One region of the Catenovulum adriaticum genome, then DNA from elsewhere that is predicted to be linked to it. Evidence: predicted binding sites of a transcription regulator. Region 1 holds the regulator's gene; each other region holds the start of a gene.
The links. Region 1 encodes sigma-54, which starts transcription at its own class of promoters, with help from an activator protein. Its sites were predicted from a motif close to GTTGGCACGNNNNTNGNNT; they were not measured.
Positions count from the first base shown of each region.

Region 2: a site for sigma-54 is predicted at 4,160-4,178, ahead of flgB (flagellar basal body rod protein FlgB). Genes of this name have one in related genera too.
Region 3: a site for sigma-54 is predicted at 2,024-2,042, ahead of OLW01_RS02390 (THxN family PEP-CTERM protein). Genes of this name have one in related genera too.
Region 4: a site for sigma-54 is predicted at 2,634-2,652, ahead of OLW01_RS00700 (DUF1328 domain-containing protein). Genes of this name have one in related genera too.

Region 1 is NZ_CP109965.1:359,451-364,950, reverse strand. It holds gene kdsC (3-deoxy-manno-octulosonate-8-phosphatase KdsC) at 1-252, shown strand, start outside; gene lptC (LPS export ABC transporter periplasmic protein LptC) at 249-800, shown strand; gene lptA (lipopolysaccharide transport periplasmic protein LptA) at 790-1,287, shown strand; gene lptB (LPS export ABC transporter ATP-binding protein) at 1,287-2,012, shown strand; gene OLW01_RS01520 (RNA polymerase factor sigma-54) at 2,012-3,520, shown strand; gene hpf (ribosome hibernation promoting factor) at 3,545-3,832, shown strand; gene ptsN (PTS IIA-like nitrogen regulatory protein PtsN) at 3,832-4,278, shown strand; gene rapZ (RNase adapter RapZ) at 4,284-5,141, shown strand; gene OLW01_RS01500 (HPr family phosphocarrier protein) at 5,156-5,431, shown strand.
Region 2 is NZ_CP109965.1:2,212,393-2,217,892, reverse strand. It holds gene OLW01_RS09625 (FlgO family outer membrane protein) at 1-159, shown strand, start outside; gene flgN (flagellar export chaperone FlgN) at 485-907, opposite strand; gene flgM (flagellar biosynthesis anti-sigma factor FlgM) at 944-1,264, opposite strand; gene flgA (flagellar basal body P-ring formation chaperone FlgA) at 1,349-2,038, opposite strand; gene OLW01_RS09605 (chemotaxis protein CheV) at 2,237-3,160, shown strand; gene OLW01_RS09600 (CheR family methyltransferase) at 3,175-4,005, shown strand; gene flgB (flagellar basal body rod protein FlgB) at 4,212-4,613, shown strand; gene flgC (flagellar basal body rod protein FlgC) at 4,613-5,044, shown strand; gene OLW01_RS09585 (flagellar hook assembly protein FlgD) at 5,056-5,500, shown strand, end outside.
Region 3 is NZ_CP109965.1:542,049-547,548, forward strand. It holds gene OLW01_RS02380 (ThiF family adenylyltransferase) at 1-14, shown strand, start outside; gene OLW01_RS02385 (THxN family PEP-CTERM protein) at 519-1,493, shown strand; gene OLW01_RS02390 (THxN family PEP-CTERM protein) at 2,095-3,039, shown strand; gene OLW01_RS02395 (right-handed parallel beta-helix repeat-containing protein) at 3,220-4,254, shown strand; gene OLW01_RS02400 (polysaccharide lyase domain-containing protein) at 4,461-5,500, shown strand, end outside.
Region 4 is NZ_CP109965.1:153,359-158,858, reverse strand. It holds gene OLW01_RS00720 (HDOD domain-containing protein) at 1-465, opposite strand, end outside; gene OLW01_RS00715 (HAD-IA family hydrolase) at 527-1,228, opposite strand; gene OLW01_RS00710 (Dps family protein) at 1,372-1,842, opposite strand; gene OLW01_RS00705 (midas domain-containing protein) at 1,969-2,325, opposite strand; gene OLW01_RS00700 (DUF1328 domain-containing protein) at 2,369-2,545, opposite strand; gene OLW01_RS00695 (tyrosine recombinase XerC) at 3,083-3,985, opposite strand; gene OLW01_RS00690 (DUF484 family protein) at 3,982-4,686, opposite strand; gene dapF (diaminopimelate epimerase) at 4,683-5,500, opposite strand, start outside.

The sequences.
Region 1 (5,500 bases):
TTTGACTTATTATGTCAGCAACTTGCATTAAGCGCCGATGAGGTAGCCTATATTGGAGATGATGTTCCCGATTTAACCGTTATGCAAAAAGTCGGATTAGCCATTGCCGTGGCCGATGCTCACCCACTTATTTTATCGTTAGCTCATTACACCACTAAAACTCGTGGTGGGTTTGGCGCTGTGCGGGAAGCTTGTGATATATTATTAGAAACTCGAGGTATATTAGCTCAAGCGCAAGGTATGAGTGTATGAAGCAATTGCTGTTATCTGTTTTAGTCATAGTCGCCGTTAGTCAGTATTTTTGGCGTCAATGGTCAACTGAAGACTTAACGCCCAATAAAGTGGAGCAAGTTACCCAGCCTGATTATCAAATAAAACAATTTACTCAGGTAACATATAACTCAACAGGTAACAAACAAACGCAACTAAAAGCTGAAAACCTCGAATATTACCAAGAACTTGAATTTACTTATTTTCAGCACCCTGAATATGTTTTATATTCAGATATGCAAGAATCAAATTGGGTACTCACAGCAAACGAAAGCGGTATTTACGATAACCGCCATTTGGAACTTGAAGGCAATGTATTAGTTAAATCGACTCAACCAACCGATTGGCTAAACGAAATTAATGTGTCGCGGCTTAATATGGATTTAACCCAACATACAATTACCAGCAAAGCACAAGTGAATGCCCAAGGTAATAAATTAAAGGTTTCTGGAAAAGGATTAAAAGGCAACCTAAACACTAAAGAATTTGAATTAACTCAACATGTTCAGGCGACTTATCTTGTTAAATAAACAGCTCGTACTAGGCCTAATTGCCCTACATTTTAATAGCTTTGCCCTTGAATCAGATTTTAAGGAAAATATTGTTATTGATGCGCAAAATCAACAATTAGATATAAAAACTAATACCTTAACCTTTAGTGGCAAAGTGGAAGTGTCACAAGGTTCTTTATTGATGCAATCATCCAAATTGCAAGTTTTGAAAGGCCTAAACCCTGAACAAGATCAAGATATATTGATTGCAACTGGTAGCCCTGCGCACTATCAACAAGAGCTTGAAAACGGCGCGGTACTAACAGCCAAAGCAAATCAAATTCATTACCGAGTAGACGATCGAATATTAACCTTAACGGGTAACGCACAAATTGCACAGCAAGGTAGCCAAGTGAGTGGTGATAAAATTGAATATAATTTAACACTCCAAAAATTAGTGGCTTCATCCGAACAAACTAGTGGTAACCGAGTCAGAACCGTACTAACTCCAAAAAGTGATGATTAATGGCACAGTTAATTGCAAATAATTTGGCAAAAGCGTATAAAAAAAAGCAAGTCGTAAAAAATGTTTCTTTGTCTGTCGATTCTGGCAGCATTGTTGGCTTACTAGGGCCAAATGGGGCCGGTAAAACAACCACATTTTATATGATTGTTGGCTTGGTCGAAAATGACCAAGGCGAAGTATTAATAGACGATACCAATATCACCTATTACCCAATGCATGAACGTGCACGCTCAGGCGTTGGTTACTTGCCACAAGAATCATCTATTTTTAAAAAATTAACGGTTACCCAAAATATTTTTTCCATATTAGAAATGCGAAAAGATATAAACCAGCAGCAAAAGAAAGATAAACTAGAAGAGTTACTAGAAGAGTTTCATATTACCCATATCCGAGATAGTGAAGGTATGTCTTTATCCGGTGGTGAAAGGCGTAGAGTTGAAATAGCCAGAGCATTAGCCGCAGATCCACAGTTTATTTTATTAGATGAACCTTTTGCAGGGGTTGATCCTATTTCTGTAATTGATATAAAACGCATAATTACTCATTTAAAAGAAAGAGGCTTAGGCGTTTTAATTACCGATCATAATGTGAGAGAAACTTTGGATGTCTGCGAAAAAGCGTATATAGTGAGTCAAGGGCAACTTATTGCATCGGGCAGCCCAGAACAAGTGCTAAGCAACCAGCAAGTCCGAGATGTATATTTAGGCGAGCAGTTTAAATTATAATGAAGCAATCAATTCAGTTAAAATTTGGTCAGCATTTAACCATGACTCCTCAATTGCAGCAGGCGATTCGTCTACTGCAACTGTCATCGTTAGACCTACAACAAGAAATTCAAGAAGCGCTTGATGGCAATCCGCTTTTAGAAACGGATGAACCACAGGACGACTTCGAATCGCTTGAAGAATATAACCAGACCAAAAAACAAAAAGAAGATCAAAACCGCAAAGAAAATAACAACCAAGAAAACGGCGAACAAGATGAATATTCGGTTCGTGATAGTCATGATGAAATGACTAATCAGGATATTCCCGATCAACTACCAACTGATAGCACATGGGACGACCATTTCACTCAAGGCAGTAGCAGTAATTCAAGTTCAAGCAACTACAGCTCAGATGAAGATACCGTTTACCAAGGCGAAACCATAGACTCGATCCGAGATCACCTTTTATGGCAAATGGATTTAACCCCCTTTTCTCCACTCGATCGTGGCATCGCCATAGCCATCATTGATGCAATTGATGATTCAGGCTACCTGACTGTCAGCGCAGAAGATATTTTAGAAAGCTTAGGCAATGAAGAAGTAGAGTTAGATGAGGTAGAGTGCGTACTTAAACGCATTCAAGTATTTGACCCGATAGGTGTCGCATCTCGAACCACACAAGAGTGCTTATTAATTCAATTAAACCAATTCGCTGACGACACACCATGGCTAAATGAAGCTAAGTTAGTCATCAAAAATTACATTGCCCTACTAGGCAACCGTGATTATCGAACGTTATTAAGAAAAGCCAAGCTAAAAGAAGATGACTTAAAACAAATCATGAAGCTGATACAATCGTTAAACCCAAGACCGGGTAATAGCGTTGTCGCAGAAGAGGCTCAATACATTGTGCCTGACGTCTCAGTTAAAAAGATAAAAAATAAATGGATTGTAGAGCTAAATCCAGAAAGTGTGCCTAAACTTAGGTTAAACGCAGAATATGCAGCTATGTCAAAAACAGCTCGTAATACGGCCGATAGCCAGTTTATTCGCTCACATATGCAAGAAGCCAAATGGTTTATAAAAAGTTTAGAAAGCCGAAATGAGACTTTACTTAAAGTTGCGCGTTGTATTGTAAAACAACAACAAGATTTTTTTGAACATGGCGAAGAAGCCATGAAACCTATGGTGCTGAATGATGTTGCCGAAGAAGTAGAAATGCACGAATCAACTATTTCACGAGTAACAACGCAAAAATACTTACATACTCCAGCCGGTATTTTTGAATTGAAGTATTTCTTCTCAAGCCATGTCAGCACTGAAAACGGTGGGGAGTGTTCATCGACCGCGATTAGGGCACTTATCAAAAAACTTGTTTCTGCTGAAAACCCAGCAAAGCCGTTAAGTGATAGCAAGATAGCTGAATTGCTAGCCGACCAAGGTATAAAAGTGGCTCGTAGAACCATTGCTAAATACCGAGAGTCGCTATCTATTCCGCCATCTAATCAACGAAAAAGCCTATTGTAGGCTGTAAACCAGAAGGAAAAGTCTATGCAAATCAATTTAACTGGTCATCATGTCGATATCACAACTGCATTACGTGATTATGTCGATACCAAGTTTGCCAAGCTAGAACGCCATTTTGATCATATCAACAATGTGCATGTTATCCTGAATGTTGAGAAGCTAAGCCAGACTGCTGAAGCAACCTTACACTTATCAGGCGGAGAAGTATTCGCCAATGCCGAGCATACCGATATGTATGCTGCAATTGATTCCCTTATCAATAAACTTGATAGACAAGTCATTAAACACAAAGAGAAAATGAAGCATCATTAATGGATATTCAATCTTTTTTAAGCTTGGACTGCACTGCTAGTGCAGTCCCTGTAACCAGTAAAAAACGAGTACTAGAACTCATCAGTCAAATTGCGGCTAAGCAACTCACCGCAGTTCCAGAACAAGAAATTTTAGATGCGCTTATGCAACGTGAACGGTTAGGCAGCACAGGTATAGGTAATGGCATTGCCCTACCCCATGGCCGATTAGCTCATTCAGATCAAACGGTTGCGGTATTAATAACAGCAGAAACTGCAATTAGCTACGATGCAATTGATAACCAACCAGTGAATGTATTTTTTGCCTTACTAGTACCTGAAGCAGAATGTAAAGCGCATTTAAAATCCCTTGCGGCTGTCGCAGAAAAACTTTCTGACAAAGCGATTTTAAAAAAAATCAGAACAGCACAAACCAACCAAGAGCTATATCAAGCTATTACGGAATAAGCATAATGCAACAGCTTGTCATATTATCCGGCCGTTCAGGCTCAGGAAAATCGACCGCGCTAGACCAACTAGAAGACGCTGGTTTTTATTGTATTGATAATATCCCAATACAATTATTGCCATTTTTACCTGAAGCATTAAAAGGTAAATATACACATGTTGCACTTAACCTAGATATCAGAAACTTATCAGACTGGCAGCATGATTTAGCTCAAATTATTGCTCAACTTAAAGCATCCAGTGATATTATTGTTGTTTACATGGATGCCAGCGACAGAACTTTGCTTAAACGCTATTCTGAAACTAGACGAATGCACCCTTTATCTATCACTCAAGCCAGTTTAAGTTTGGATGAAGCCATAAAAGAAGAAGGTGAGCTGTTAAGCCCAATTAGAGAAATAAGCGACCTTTTTATCGATAGTAGCGAACTTAGCATCCATGATTTAAATAAAATAATTACGAACAAAGTATTAAATAAAAAAGCAGGCCATTTAAAATTGGTTTTTCAATCTTTTGGCTTTAAATATGGTATTCCTACTGACGCTGATTATGTGTTTGACGCCCGCTTTTTACCTAATCCTCATTGGGATGAATCGCTCAGGCCCATGACCGGCTTAGATAAACCCGTCCAAGCATTTTTAAAAAATCATGATGAAGTCAAAGGCTTTATCAACAAAATCACTGACTGTATTGAATCTTGGCTACCTATGCTAGAACAAAATAATCGCAGCTATGTGACTGTAGCCATAGGCTGTACTGGCGGCAAGCATAGATCTGTCTATATTGCTGAAGAACTGGGCTGGTATTTTGCCGCATCACAATCAGACGTTTCTATTGTGCATCGTGAGCAATCTAAACACTAAATAAGAAAAACCATATGAACCAAGCCTCTAAAACGCTTTTTATTAAAAATAAATTAGGTTTACACGCTCGAGCTGCCACTCAGCTAGTGCAACTGGCTCAAACTTACCAAAGCAAAATTGAAATTACCTGCGAAGGTAAAACGGCTAGCGCCAACAGCGTGATGGGATTGTTATTATTATCTGGCGCAACAGGCTGTGAAATTCAAGTGCAATGTGAAGGCGAAGATGCAGCGGCAGCGCTTGATGCGGTCGAAAATTTAATAAACGCCAGATTTAATGAAGGCGAATAATAGACAACCTTAACCCGAGTTAAGGTTATCTAAGCATTTCTTATATAGCCATTTTTTAACACTTTAGGT
Region 2 (5,500 bases), 1.3 Mb from region 1:
TTTACTTATAAAGATACTGGTATAGATATATACGCACGCGTGATTGGTGTCGAAAGTAGAGCCATTGTGGCTTCTTCACAAGGGGTAATCCCAACGGCGGTTGCTGAACAATTAATATCGTCTAAGCAAAACTCAGGAATTAGCCTAGTGAATCAATAAATGTTTACGTGAGTTTGTTAAGCTCATTTTCCTAAGCAAAATGGATAAATCTGAAACCTGTTAATTAAAAATGTTGTAGTCGCTTTGCTAAACATTTTTAATTAACAGGTTTTTTGTCGATTGATTTAGGCTGCCCTATTTTGTGTTTATAACTATTGAAGGTGTGCTTATGTGTGTTGGTTGTTGCTTTGTTTTTAGATTCTTGCCTTAAATGACATAAAAACCAGTCAATTTTTTGAGGAGAATTTAATGACTATTGGCGTGAGTTAAAGGATTGGGTAAGTCAAAGTTAGCTGAAGTTGATTTAGCAAGTTAGCGAAGCAGATTAGGCTTTGATGCCTTTACCTAAAGTTTGTGTTTGAGCCTGACCTTGTTTATCGTAAGTCATAGCATCAGAGTTTTTGAGCGCTAAAATGGATTGCTTTAATCGTAACACGTTATTTAAACTGGTGCGGATAACGCGTTCGTTAATTGCGCTTTGCGTTTTAATGTCAGCCAGCAATTCATCTAGTTTCGCAACCGCTTGGTTAAAGTGCTCATCTTTTTTGAGCTCTGATAAGTTTTCTAATTGCGAGATTTGTTGGTCAGTTTGCTGAATTTGTGTAAGTAGTTCGTTTTTATTTACCGCAATATTATACACTTCATCAGACTTTCGCTGTTTATAAGCCACCAACTCGTCGTTTAACAGTTGAGTAAATCCCTCAAGTTGAGATTGTTGCTTTGCTAATAACGCTTCATGTTGTGACATTAAATGTAAACCTGCTATTTAAAACGAATACAAAAATTATAGACCAAATAACTTGCCTTCGCTTGCAATAATATTATTTGCTAGCTTTTCGGCATTCACTTTATATTCGCCAGACTCAACCGCTTTTTTAAGACGATCTACTTTTTCTTGATCAAAGCCGCTCGCATTGTTTGCTTTTTTGGTCAAGTTATTTAAATTTTGCGCGGTTTGCGTTAATGACACAGAGTCTTGTCTGGGTGCATTTTTGGCTTGCTGCGCAGCTTGGTTAGCTGGATTATTTAACTGTTGATTTTGTTGCGACTTTTGCGCATCAACCGTATTTTTTCCGAGCTGGTTATTTAGGTTGTTTAGATTAATTGCCATATCTATACCTGTTAAAAAATGACTTCCAATAACTATATCGGCCATTTGTATTAAAGCTTTAGCCCTGTTTTCGTTAATTTATAAAAAAATTTGGATAGCACCAACTGAACTCACTCGGCCTTGTACAATCCGGTTTGAGCTCTTATTTTTTACACTAACTGTTTCACCATAAGTTGCATCAGACATGGCAACTCCGGTTGCTTTTACCGATAAGCCTGAAGTAATTGCCTCTATTGTAACCATTTCACCACGACAAACAAAGCAAATATTGCGGTTAATAATAGCTTGTCCTGATTTTATTTGTCGTTTTGCTTTACTGCCAATGATGGTATTTTTATCGGCAATAAATCCATTTCTTGAACGATTTTTTTCTAATAGCCTAACTTGAATATCTCCCTGACTGATGGTTTGCCCTGACTCTATATACTGGGTGGCGACAACAACCGGCGTCATAATTTTGACTTGGACAGGGACATACAACAGCCACTCTGTATCGGCATTGCATTTTATTTTAACCGTCATATTTTTAGAATAGGTATTAAAATTAGGCACGTCAGCAACGAGTTCACCGTTACATGGGTTTAGTTTTAATCGAGAATCAATAGGGGAGGCTATCGCTTTTAACGTTTCATCTGCTTGTTTAGGATACATTGACTCCACATGGTCCGCAGCAAAGTTTTCAATTTGTTTTTTGGTATAGTTAGCGGCTAAAGTTGCGCCAGAAAATAGGGTTAAGCTGGCGAATAACCAAGCGATTTGTGTTTTCATATTCTAACCTTAGCAAATAAATGCGACTTTTTTCATATTCGACTATGCTTAATCAAAAAAAAGCGTTATAAAAGAAACTAATATCTATTGTCAAAAACTGTTGGTATCTTGACTAATAGCCGTGTTATTGCATTATTTTGTGGTATTGAAGCAATTATCACACCAATAATAATGCCGAAGTGAATGTTGGAGAAAAGTATGGCAGGTGTTTTAGACTCTGTTAATCAGCGTACCCAATTGGTAGGACAAAATCGGTTGGAGCTTTTATTGTTTAAATTGCAAGGAAGGCAAAGATTTGGGATTAACGTTTTTAAAGTTCGAGAAGTTTTGCAGTGTCCAAAACTGACTTCCCTACCTAAACGAAATCCTTATATTCGAGGTGTGGCGCATATTCGTGGCCAGACTATATCGGTTATCGATTTAAGCATGGCAACTGGCGGCAAACCAGTTGAAGATACCAGTACATGCTTTATTGTGATTTCTGAGTATAACCGGTCGGTACAGGGATTTTTAGTTTCCTCGGTCGAGCGTATTATTAATATTAACTGGGAATCTATTTTACCACCGCCAAAAGGCGCTGGACGATATAGTTACTTAACCGCCGTTACCGAAGTTGATAAAGAGCTGGTTGAAATTTTAGATGTTGAAAAAATCTTACACGAGATAATGCCAATTGACGCTCAAGTGAGTGATGCCGTTATGCAAGCTAATCCGGTAGAGAAAGATTATTCAACGAAGAAAATTTATATTGCCGACGATTCATCGGTCGCACGAAACCAAGTTAAAAGAGCTCTCGAAGGATTTGGTATTGATTTACAATTAGCAATTAATGGTAAAGATGCACTCAATAAATTACTCGCTGAGGCAGAAGAAACCGGTGAAGTAACGGATAAGGTAGCGTTACTTATTTCAGATATTGAAATGCCAGAAATGGATGGTTATACCTTAACGGCTGAAATAAAAAATAATCCAAAATTGAAAAACTTAAAAGTTATTTTGCATACCTCATTGAGTGGTGTTTTTAATCATGCCATGGTTGAAAAAGTAGGTGCGGATGATTTTATTGCAAAGTTTAACCCAGACGAATTAGCGGGTGCAGTTCAAAAATGGTTAAATGTTTAAATTAGGGATCGTTTGTGCTTGATAAAAATATAAGCTCGGAAGACTATAGAAAATTCTGCACATTTTTAGAACATCAATGTGGCATAGTGCTTGGTGAAAACAAGCAATATTTAGTTAAAAGTCGTTTAACACCATTAATTAGCAAGTTTAATGTGGCCACAATTTCAGATGTGATTAACCGAGCGATGAGTATGACAGAGCGGCAACTCCGTGCCGCTGTTGTCGATGCAATGACAACGAATGAAACCTTATGGTTTAGAGACTCCTACCCGTTTGAAGTGCTAGCTAAAGATATTTTTCCGCAATACGATGGTAAATTTAAAACTGTGAAAGTTTGGTCTGCGGCCGCTTCATCAGGACAAGAGCCATACTCTATTGCTATGGCGTCTGCAGAGCACCAGCAACGTAAAGCCAACGCTTGCAAAGTTCAAATATTAGGTACCGATATTTCGCCGAGTATGCTGGAACTTTGTAAAAATGCTACCTACGACTCGCTAGCGTTAGCTCGTGGTTTATCCCCGCAGCGTAAACAACAATTTTTTCAAGCATCAATTGAGTCAGGTTGTATGACATTAAAACCTAACATTACCCAAATGGTTAATTTTAGGCAGATGAACTTATTAGACAGCTATAGCTTGCTAGGTAAGTTTGATATTATTTTTTGTCGAAATGTGCTTATTTATTTTTCTGCACAAAATAAAGCAAAAATTTTGAAACAATTTTCAAAAGCACTAAACCCAGATGGTTATCTATTTTTAGGGGCTTCGGAGTCTATTTCGGGGTTAAGTGACGACTTTGTAATGCAAAGGTGTAACCCTGGTATTGTTTACCGGTTAAAAAACTAACATACCAACAGCCATTGCCGCTTCATGTTTAAGGCGGCAATGATTGACTCTCTTTTGTCGCTAATCTCTCACCTTTATAATTAAATCCTTTCTACATTAGTTTTAACTCACTGATATTATTTGGTTATTTTTTTAGTTTTTATTGCTTAAGCTGGTTGGCATTTTATTTGCTTTATTCTAAACATGTGAGTTTAGGAGACAAAAAAATGGCGATTTCTTTCGATAAAGCTTTTGGCGTGCATCCTCAAGCGATTCAATTAAGAACTGAGCGCTCTGAAGTGTTGGCCAGTAATATCGCTAATGCAGATACACCCGGCTATAAAGCTAAAGACTTTAACTTTTCGGAAGCCTTATCTGGCGCGCGTCATCGCTATACAACGTCGCTTGAGCGCACCAATGATAAACATATTTCAGTCAGCAGTCAGATGAACGACGGCTTACAGTTCAGAACGCCAAATCAACCGGATACCGGAGATGGTAATACAGTTGATCTGCAAGCTGAACGAAATGAATTTTTACAAAACCAGGTTAGGTTTAATGCCAGTGTTCAATTTATGACAGATAAAATTTCTAGTTTGAAAAAAGCAATTAAGGGTGGGCAACCATAATGAGTAGCTTATTTAATGTATTTGATATTTCTGGCTCAGCCATGAGTGCACAGTCTGTCAGGTTAAATACCACGGCAAGTAATTTATCAAACGCGAATAGTGTGAGTTCATCGGTAGATGAGACATATCGCTCTCGTCAACCTGTATTTGCGGCTGAAATGAGTCGTGCACAAAATAATATGGATAATACAGAGAATGTTGGCGTAAAAGTACTTGGCATTGTCGAAAGCGACAAGCCTTTGCAGGTTGAGTTTAACCCTAACCACCCTATGGCGGATAAAAACGGCTACATCTACAAGCCAAATGTGAATGTGATGGAAGAAATGGCGAATATGATTTCAGCATCACGTAGTTACCAAACTAATATTCAAATTGCAGATGCCGCTAAAAAAATGCTTTCTCGAACCTTGCGAATAGGTCAAGGTCAATAAGGATAACTGATATGAGTAGCGTTGATACATCCTATACTGATTCTTTACGGTGGGAACAAAATGAAGGCACCAAAGTGCCTGAAGACACAGGTAATAAAGCATTACAACAAGAAGACTTTTTTGCTTTGTTAACCACCCAATTAGCAGCTCAAGATCCAACCAATCCAACCAGCAATGATGAAATGATCTCGCAAATGACAAATTTCACCATGGCGGACGGTATTAGTGATTTAGGCAATAAGTTTGATACTTTTACTAGTCAGTTTTCGGAATTCCTAGAAAATTCGTCATCGAGTCAAACTTCTAATAATGCATTGCAAGCCTCTTCAATGGTAGGACAGACAGTACTGGTTGAAAGCAACGAAGTTCCGCTATTTCAGTTTGATGAAGAAAATTATGGCATGTCTGGTCAATTAATGATGGAAAACGGCATGAATGATATTCGAGTTGAGGTTA
Region 3 (5,500 bases), 180 kb from region 1:
TGAAAACAAAATAAGATTAAAAAGTAGAATAGTGTTGTGCATATCAGCTGTACTAACAGTATTCTACTGGCCCTTTTATTTTTAAGAACGTTCAATAATTTTATCTTATCTAACCACCAATCTGTTGACTTGATGCTGCTGTTTAACCTAAATCAACACATCTATTTTATACGAGAGCGCTGTTTATAAATGTAACCTCGAACGGTTTTGCTCAAACATAATGCTGAGGCTCACATACGCTAATATTTCATGTATTATTTTAATGGCCTTTTAACTCTATAATTAGATCACCTTAATAGAATTAGCGAATTGGATATTTTTAATTCATTATAAAACCGTAAGTTAGAAAGCTCCACGTCACTAATATTATTTAGGTGTCTATTTTTTTTACAATCCCACTTCATTCGTTTTTTCACCTAATCTTAAGGCACTGATATACCGCCATTTTGCGAGTTTGGCACAAGCTATGCGTGTGTAATTACGTAACTTGTTTACAACCATAGAGAAGGATACTTAACATGAAAAACTTTACACGCCGTACTCTCGCAACATTGGTACTTTCAAGTGCTATGATTGGAACCAGCGCTCAAGCTGCAATCGTAACGTCTTGGAATTATCTCAATGAAGCGGGTTTTATTGATGCTTCACCTAGTGCAGTTGTTGAAAGTGATTTTCAGGCTCAAAATGTTCTAAGCCAAGATACCAACCGAACTTTAACTTGGGGTACTGCTGAGGTGCCAGCGGATGGACCAAGTATGCTGACTGTAGAGGAAGGTCAAGGTGGTGTTATTGATACTGTAGTAGCTAATACCCCATTAATGGATTCTGATTTTGAAAGTGGTACAACTGTTACGCACAATAATTATAGAGTTGGAGGTTCTGACCTATTAGAAAGTGCGATTTTGTTAGATGGTTTGCGTTTAAGTATTGATGATTGGGAATTGGCTGATTCAGTTCCACCAGAAACTTCAGCGATTGAGATTGGGATTGGCTTTGAATTTTTGGAAACGCCTAACAGACCTAATGGCGATGGCACTTTAGGTGGAACCTGTATTGATGGAAGTGCTGCAGGTACCGATATCAATGATACAGATCCAAACGAAGGTTTTGGCTGTGATGACTATTTTATTTTAGAGCCGATTCCGGGAGTGGACTTTACGTTTAATGATGGCGGTGATTTAGATCCGAGTAATGATTACGTTGAATTTGTCATCGGTTTTGATTTAAATAGCATTTTAGCCCCAGGTTTTGCGGCAGCGAACAACCTGCAAACTCAATATGAAGTTGTCACTCGTTTAACAGGGTTAACCGTTACCACCGATTATTGTGGTAGTCAGGGCGTTCCTTGTGTCGGTTTTGCTACGCAAGAGTTGCGTGATAATGAATTGTTTGCTGACTTTGCAGTACGAGCAGTTCCTGAACCTGAAACAGTTGCGCTATTTGGTATTGGCCTTTTAGGTTTAGGTCTTACTGCAAGACGTCGCCGTAAATAAAGAAAGTATTATTTTCTTTTCAACAAAAGACCAAATAAGTCTCCTTATTTGGTCTTTTTAGTTTACATAACACGATTTTTTAAATTTATCTTCTTAAACCCAATATCAATCAATTAGTTCACTAAATCTCGTTATCTCTGCTTTGCCTAAAACATTTTCCACTCACCTCCAATTATAAATAAAGATCAACACAGCTCATAGTATTTAGTCGGTGCTATCGATTTATCAAGAACCTCGCTTATTCACACAAGATGTATGGATACACAAAAGTAATAAATGTGAAGGGCAATGATATTCAGTGCTGCAACCACCAGCATTGATTTGCTTTACTCACTAAATTTAAGACTAAATATTATATATCAGCATATTAATCTGGAACTTATCGTGTCAATTTAAAATATTTAACCTCAATTCGGGTTAAGTTGCATTCAAACTAATTGAATTATTCTTCTTGTCAGTAATTTTTACAGCAGGTATATTTCAATACAGAGGTTTAATTGTAATGTATTGATTTTGTTTGTTTATTTTGTTTTGGCACAGATGGTGCATTGAATTGAAGTAACAAAAACATTTTATAGTTTAGTACTCAAAGGAATAAATGATGAAAAATACAATTCTTGCTGTGTCTGGTGCTTTAGCGTTGTTGAGCGGTGTTGCAAACGCTGCAATCATCACGACTTGGGATTATAATAACCAAGCTGGTTTTACGAATGATGTAACGCCTGGCTCAGTTAACAAAACTGGCTTTCAAGCTCAAGACGTTTTAGATCAGGATACTTATAAAAAATTAAGCTGGGGTGATTCGATTGATAACTTACCCGTTAGCTCTTTAGTCGTTGATAGCCCTAAATCAGGTAGTTTAACAACTGTAGCACTTGAAGATACACTTCAAGACAGTGATTTTGTTGAGGGTACTCATATGACTCACAACAACTATCGTATCGGCGGTCCTAGCTCTAACTATTTACAATCAGCAACATTACTAGACGGTTTACGATTAACTGCTACAGGTTGGGATGCTGGTACAGCTTTTCCATCATTACCTGGTAACTCTATTCAAATCGGTTTAGGTTTTGATTTTATTGAAACACCAAATCGCCCAGATTCAGGTATTTGTGTTGACGGAAATGTGGCTGGAACAGATTTCGATAATGTAGATCCTAACGAAGGTGCTGGTTGTGACGATTATTTCATTTTACAGCCTAACCCTGATTTAGTTTTCACCATTGATCCGTTAAAAGAAATTGTTGAATTTAAAATTGTCGTTGATTTATTAAACTATGGCTTCCCACCAGCTTTAGCTGCTTCATTAGATTTAAACACAGTTTATGAAGTGACAACTCGTTTAACTGGCTTAACTATTGTTGATGATTTTTGTGGCAACCAAGCTACACCTTGTGTAGGTTTTGCAACCAAAGAGTTAGAAGAAAACACATTGTTAGCTGAATTCGCAGTTCAAGCTGTTCCAGAACCTGCTTCAATTGCAATTTTTGGTTTAGGCTTATTTGGTTTAAGCATAGTCGCTCGTAAAAAGCGTCAAGCTTAATTCCCAACTGGCATTTCAAAATATCAAAAAACCTCACATTAGTGGGGTTTTTTTGTATTTGTACTAAACAGGTTAATCTAGTTTAATAGAAGTACCGATAAACTCTTTGGATACTATGGTTATTCCTACTGAATAGACCAACTTTAAGCCAAGTTAGTCGTGTCTGAAATGGAGTTTTTAATGAATCTTAAGCAATCTACATTACTCGCTGTACTGTTTTTCTTGTCAGGTTTTTCCCAAGTTGTAGCTGCTGTGCTACAAGACAATGAAATTGTGGTGGATGGTATTTCATACCCATCTTTTAAAGCTGCGGAAAACTCAATTCAAGACTATAGTACTATTTACTTGGGGCCAGGTATTTATAGTGAAGGCCTCCATATCCGAGCCAATCATGTTTGGTTAACCGGAAGCCAAAAGACCCATTTTGTCGATGCAGCAATTGAAAACAAAGCTGCGATTGTTGTTTCGGGTAAAAATGTCACAATTGAAACAATAGAATGTAGTGATATATCTGTTTATACCCACAATGGGGCTTGCATTAGACAGCAAGCAAGCGGATTAACTCTCAGAAATGTCTATTTTCATGATAGCGAGCAGGGCGTTTTACAAGCTCATAGCACTGGTGATCTTACTATTGAATTCAGTCGCTTTGAACGATTGGGAGATTCTGGCAGGGCGCATGCTGTCTATAGTCACGGTGACAATCTAATTATCCGCGATAGTGTATTTATTGCCTCTAAAGATCAGGGCCACGAAATAAAATCGCGGTCAAAAACAACCCTGATTGAAAATACATTAATCTCTTCTCAGAACAGTGACGATAGTCGTTTAATCGATATTTCAGACGGTGGTCAGCTAATTATAACTAATTCAATTTTGCATCAAGGCGCGCAATCAGTGAACCGCCAGGTAATAGGTTTTGCGCTTGAAAATATGGGGAGAAAAAGGGAGCAGAGTATTGTAATAAAAGACTCTTTGATTGTAATGGAAAGAATTAAAGGCAACGAATTTTTGGCATTGAACTCAGATAAAAAATCACAGATAAAATTAGATGTGAGTGGTAATGTGTTAGTCGGTGCATTTTTAGATAGTGAAAACTATCAAGCACTCAACCGCGTGTTTGAAAGCAGGACTGATGCTAATATTGCCGCAGATAAATTACCCAACATTCAGCAGTTACCCAATTTACTAAACGCTTATAGAGCTCTGAAATGACAAAAAAAATTATTTTACTAATATTGTTATTATGCCTAAGCGTTTTGTTGGCTCGCTGGTATTTTTATACAGACTTATATGAGTTAAATATTAAAGCTGCCAAATATACAGAGCTTAATATTAATAAAAATAAAGGTTGGAAAGTTAGCTTATTAAAATTAATTGATGTTAGTCGTGCTGTATTACCTGAATATCAGCCTGTTCATATGGAAAGGTTAGATACGAGCATTGGTTATAAAAATAAGTTTTTAGATAAGCAAAAAGAGGATTGGCGTTTTATTTTTGATTTTTCAAATCAAAATGAAGTTAATCAGAACTCTATTATTGTTGAAACCAAACAAGCATTACAGCAGGCTATTTCAGATGTTAAACCCGGTACTGTTATTTATATGGCGCCAGGACGATACCTGATTAATAAAACCGTAAAGTTGGATCAGGCAGGGTTTGAGAATGCACCAATTGAATTAAAGTCATTAAATGAAGAAGAACCCGCAGAGTTGGTTGTGGTAACACAAGAAGGTTTTGTTTTAACAGCACCCTATTGGATTTTCTCTAATTTACGTTTTAGAGGAGATTGCGAGTTTGATACTCATTGCGAGCATGCATTGCACCTTGCAGGTAATGCTAAATATGCAGTTATCAGAAATAGCGAGTTCAAAAATTTTAATGCCCATATTAAAGCCAACGGTAATTATTCGGGCCAGTTTCCAGATTTTGTGTTGGTGGAAAACAATAATTTTACAAATGAGTGGGTTAGAGAAACTAAAAATCCTGTGACGCCGATAGATGTAGTCGGTGGCAGCAACTGGATCGTTAAACAAAATTTTATTGCTGATTTTGCAAGAAAAAATAAATCGAAAATGTCCGTTGCTTATGGTGCTTTTTTTAAAGGAGCAGGAGAAAATAGCTTATTTGAAGAAAATTTAGTCGCCTGTTCATGGAAACTTGATTATCAATCTGCTCTAGATGTTCGTATCGGTTTATCTATCGGGGGAGGTGGTTCTGGTAAGCGGTTTTGTCGGGATAAAAATTGTAATTTTGAATATAAAGATGGAAAGATCCATAATAACACTATTCTTAATTGCAGTGATGTAGGCATTTATTTAAACAAAGCTAAACAAAGCCAAGTGTATAATAATCTTTTGCTTAGTACGTTAGGTATTGATGCTAGGTTTCCTTCAACTAGTGCAGATATTTCAAATAATAGCCTTAATGGACGTATAAAGAGTAGAGACAATGCGAGCAC
Region 4 (5,500 bases), 210 kb from region 1:
TGCAGCAGTGGGATTAACTTTGGCAACAATTAATGCGCCAAAATTATGGAGTAATCCAACCACAAACATTCTTTCAATATCTTTTACGCCAGCGTGAAATGCCAGATTTTTGCTAATTAAGCCAGTTGATATACTTGAGATCCAAAATTGCTTTAAATCAATTGAAGGTGTCATAAAATGTTTAAATGCAGTTGTTGCTACATCAATCAGCATCATATTATAAATGGCTTGAGTACCAACCAAAGTTACTGCCTTTGAAATGGTGCTCACTTGGCTACGAAAATTGTAAATCGCACTATTCGCAATTTGCAATAACCGAGACGCCATTGACGGATCTAAGCTAATGACATTCGCAAAGTCTGCCGCACTCGAGCGTTCGTCTTCCATTAATTGTCGAACTTTAAAACACACATCAGGTAAAACAAATGACCCCTGCGCTTTTATTGCATAATCTTTTGCATTCATAATCGTCCTATTTTATGAGGTGTGATTGTGTAGTATAACTTTGGCTAATAGATATAGAATCTTATATTAAATTTAGCAGATCTTCGGTGTTAGTGTATTCAAATTCTGGCAATACAGCCCCAGGAAACGCCACCTTACTTGGATTAAACCAACCTGCAATCATATTTGAGTTAATTGCCCCTTGTACGTCTGTAATATGGCTATCTCCGACATGGACAATATTTTTAGCAGGAATATTAAGTTGCTTACTACCGAGTTCAAATATGGCTTTATCTGGCTTCATTAGCAATTCATTTTGCGGGCGAATAACCGCATCAAAAATACCGGATAAACCAATTAAATCAGGGTCAGCATTGCCATTAGTAATTGCAATTAATGGTACTTTTTGTTTCATTTTATATAAAAGTTCAATACAGCTTGGCGCAACCATAAAATTATTTCTATGCTGATGAAAATATTCATATGCCTGCAGCGCACTTGACGATGCTTTAGCTACATTAGCTGAAACCAAAAGATCCGTTAAAAAGTGTTTTCTTAACAATGACACATCATGTGCCAAACGCTGGTTTTTTTGCGTAAATAGAGACTTTTTATGCTGCCACGTTACCTCATCTAATTCAGAAAAAGCTGGAAATTTTTCAATGATATAATTTAATAGCTTATTTTCTGCGGCTTGAATGATCGGCATGTTGTCATACAAAGTATCATCCAAATCAAAACTAATGGCTAAAACTTGAGGAAAGCTTTTATAAATGGTTAGCATACTGACTCACTAATTAAAATTTAGTGCCAGCATAAAATAATTTTATTTAAAGGAAAACCACAAAACAAAAAAGGCGTAATAAATACGCCTTTTAGCCTGATGTTTTTTCATTTCCAAATTACTGTCGAATAAATTGAATGAAATTATTGGCGAGTTGCTCTTAACATCCAAGCCGTTTTTTCATGTATTCTCATTCTGTCTGAGACCAAGGCGCTTGATGATTCGTCACTTGCTTCATTTGCTAATGCTAAAACTTCGCGAGCTGTTCTTACGACTTGCTCATGACCTTGCGTTAAAATATCAACCATTTCATTTGCTGATGGCACACCGTCAACTTCTTTGACTGAGCTTAGTTTAGAAAACTCTTTATAAGTACCAGGCGCAACCACATCCAGAGTTCTAATTCGCTCTGCAATATCATCAACTGCTTCAGCTAACTCTGTGTAATGCTCTTCAAACATTAAATGTAGCTCTCTGAATAAAGGCCCAGTTACATTCCAATGGAAATTATGAGTCTGTAAATACAGAGTGTAAGAATCAGCTAATAAGCGCTTTAAACCATCTGCAATTTGAGTTCTATTTTCTGAGCTAATACCGATATCAATGTTTGTCATAATGACCCTTTTTTAATTATAAAAATTGTTAATAATGACTTTGGATAAACTTATAAGGTTGCTTAAACAACTTACAACCGAATAAATTTATCAAAAGTCGATTGACTAAAATTAATACAAACACTGTTAACAATCCGTATCTTCAGCATCCGCATTTTCTTTAGCGTCTTCACACCAGTCTTCCATTTGATTACCTGTATCTTCCATTGCTTCTTCGGTGTTTTCTCTAGCATCTTCCAATGCATCTTCGGTGTTTTCCCTAGCATCTTCCATGGCGTCTGCGGTGTCTTCTCTAGCATCTTCCATTGCGTCTTCTGTATCTTCTGCCATCTCTTCGCTAGCATCCTTGCTATCGTTCCAAGTATTTTCCACTTCGTCTTGATATTGCTTAAGCTCACTCTCATGATGCTCTGCATAAGCTAATGCTGACATGCTTAATATGGTAGCTAAGCCCACTGATTTTGCTAATATTGAAATTTTCATTTTGTCTCCTTAAAACCTTTTGTTAAAACATTTAATCCTTCGCTTATAATTTCGGTGGTCGACCTCTAACTGCATTTGCAATTAATGAAATAACCAACAATACGACAAAAACAAAAAATAAAATTTTTGCAATTCCGGCTGCAGCACCTGCCACCCCAGTAAAACCTAATACACCAGCAATTAGTGCAACAACTAAAAAAACTAGACTCCAACCTAACATAATATTCTCCTTCGCTTTTAATTTAACTCAAAACAAACTAGTTCGAGATTTAATTAATTTTACAGCTCTTTAATCGTCAGAATAGGTATTGCTAAGTTTGTGCCAACTTTAAAAAATAAACATTAAACTACTGATTTTAAATCAAAAATATAAAACTATTTTAATTCAATGGGAATATATAAGCTAAATTCTTAGGGTAAGAGTTTCATAACGAAATGTAATATTTACCGAGCGTTATTTTGACTACTAGCTCAACTAAACTAACCAGTGATAAAGATAGTTAGCCTCAACTCGGTTTAAGGAATATGTGTCAAACGCTCTTTTGTCACGGGGACTGTTTTAAATTCCCTTGCAATACGCCCCCGCGGATGGGGCAGGTAGAGCGTCGCTGGAACTAAAGCCGAGGCTAGCCATTGACACGTGAATTTATTTTGTCCACGCAAAAAATATTGCTAGAAACCATACAGCGCTACAAAGCTAAATAATTCAATTAGTTAGAATACATTTTAAGCCGAGTTGAGGTTAGCTAAAAACGATTTACTTACGCTTTGCTCTTGGGTGGGTTTGATCATAAATTTTGGCAAGGTGCTCAAAATCTAAATGAGTGTAAATTTGTGTTGTCGACAAGTTTTGGTGACCTAACATTTCTTGTACAGCTCTTAAATCTTGACTGCCTTCAAGCATGTGAGTTGCAAAAGAGTGGCGCATTTTATGAGGATTTAAATGAACGTCTAACCCTGTTTTTATTCCAGCTTGTTTTATTCTTTCTCTTATATATCTTGGGGTTAAACGGGTTCCTCTAGTGCTAATAAAAATAGCATCGTCCGTTTTAGTATTACAATATTTTAGTCGAGTTTGTAGCCAAGTCGTTAGCTTGTCGAGCGCAGTTTGGGTGACAGGAATAATACGAGGTTTACCCCCTTTACCTTTTTGAACTGTTACGGTTTTTTCATTCCATTGAATATCCTCTAGATCAATCGCTATCACTTCAGCTAACCTCAAACCCGAGCTATACATTAGCTCTAGCATAGTATTATCACGCAGATTTAAATCCACTTGATTATTAGACTGATCTAACAATTGATTGATTTGGTCAACATCCAAGTTTTTTGGTAAACGCTTGTCCAATTTAGGTGCATTAATAGCTTGTGCAGGATTAAACGCCAGTGCTTTTTTTTTAATTAAAAATTGACAAAAAGCACGTAAACTTGATAACCGTAAATTAATGCTACTGGCACTAAGTTTTGCCGCTTTTGCTTGAGTTAAAACTAAGCGAACAAATTGCACATCAAGCTCGGCTAGACTTAGGTTTGAACGCTTTTCAAAAATTGCAGTTAATTGTCGTTGGTAAGTTGTTAGCGTATTTTCAGATAACCGCTTTTCCCCTTGTAGATAGTCATAAAAAGCATCTAGATAATCAACTACCAACGAATGACTCATGCCAATTCTACCGCTTTTTCATCTGTTGAAAAATCAAGCAGTAAACGATTAATCAATTTAACCATGGGTGCTAAAAATAAAGTATCCATGTCACCTTGAAAGTGCTGTTCATCAATGCTGCCAAACGCCAAAATACCCATATCTTTTTGTCCGCCTAACCGAATCAGGGCCACAGATTTAATCGCTTGTTCTTCATTAAAAAATAAAGCTTGCTCTTGCTTTTTCAATCGACCAAAGTAGTAATCATCTTTCGCTAGGCGTGAGACTAATACATCTTGATATAAATTTCTGGGTTCAACCAATTTAGCGGTATGTTCATCACTACTTGCAATAAATAAAACTAACTTCATTCCATCAAGTTCAATTTGCTCAAGTAAGATGGCGCGCAACAAATATATCATTTGCTCGCTATCTGGACATTCTATTAACGACATATATAAATTCATAAAAGCTTTATAAATGTGCTCGTTATGCTTGGCCGTAGCAATTAGCTTTGCAATGTCTTTTTCTTGCATTGACGTTTTATTACGTAATATTTGTAATTGACGCTCAACCAAAGAAATAGTGCCGCCGTTATAATGCGCCAGTTCCATTTTACTTAAAAGCTCTGGGTGATTATTTAAAAAGTCAGGGTGTTCATTTAAATAAGCTAAAACATCGGCTTCTGTTATTGTGTTTGATTCAGGTTGTGCTTCACTCATAAATTTATTTGTCCATCAAAAACATGGGTCGCTGGACCTGTCATTTTCACCGGTGAACCCTCACCGTGCCAGCTAATATTTAATTTACCTCCAGGCAATTCAACATCAACTTGATTATTAAGCTTGCCTTGTAAAATACCAACCACAACCGCTGCACAAGCGCCAGTACCACAGGCTAATGTTTCACCAGAACCACGCTCAAACACTCGTAGTTTAATTGAATCCCGATTGATAATCTGCATAAAACCAATATTAGCTCGCTCAGGAAAACGCTCATGACTTTCAAGCAAAGGGCCTAGTGTTTCAACTTCGGCAGTATTAACATCCTCGACTTCTAAGACACAATGTGGGTTGCCCATAGAGACAGCGCCAGCCAGCAAATTACGTTCACCAGCTTGCAATAAATACGTTTTTTCGGGGTGGTTAGCTTTAAATGGGATTTTTTGTGGCTCTAATTGAGGCACTCCCATGTTAACCGAAACTTGATTGTCTTTTTCAATATATAAAACAATGTTACCGCTTTGCGTACTCACCGCTATTTTGTTTTTATTGGTTAAGCCTTTTAAGCGAACAAAACGGGCAAAGCAGCGCGCGCCATTACCACATTGTTGCACTTCGCTGCCATCAGCATTAAAAATACGATAATGAAAATCTATTTCAGGATCGTAAGGTGCTTCAACCACTAAAAGTTGGTCAAAGCCAATACCAAAGTTTCGGTTGGCTAATTTGGTGATTTGCTCAGGCGAAAAATAAATATTTTGGGTGATGTTATCCACCACCATAAAGTCATTACCTAAGCCATGCATTTTCGTAA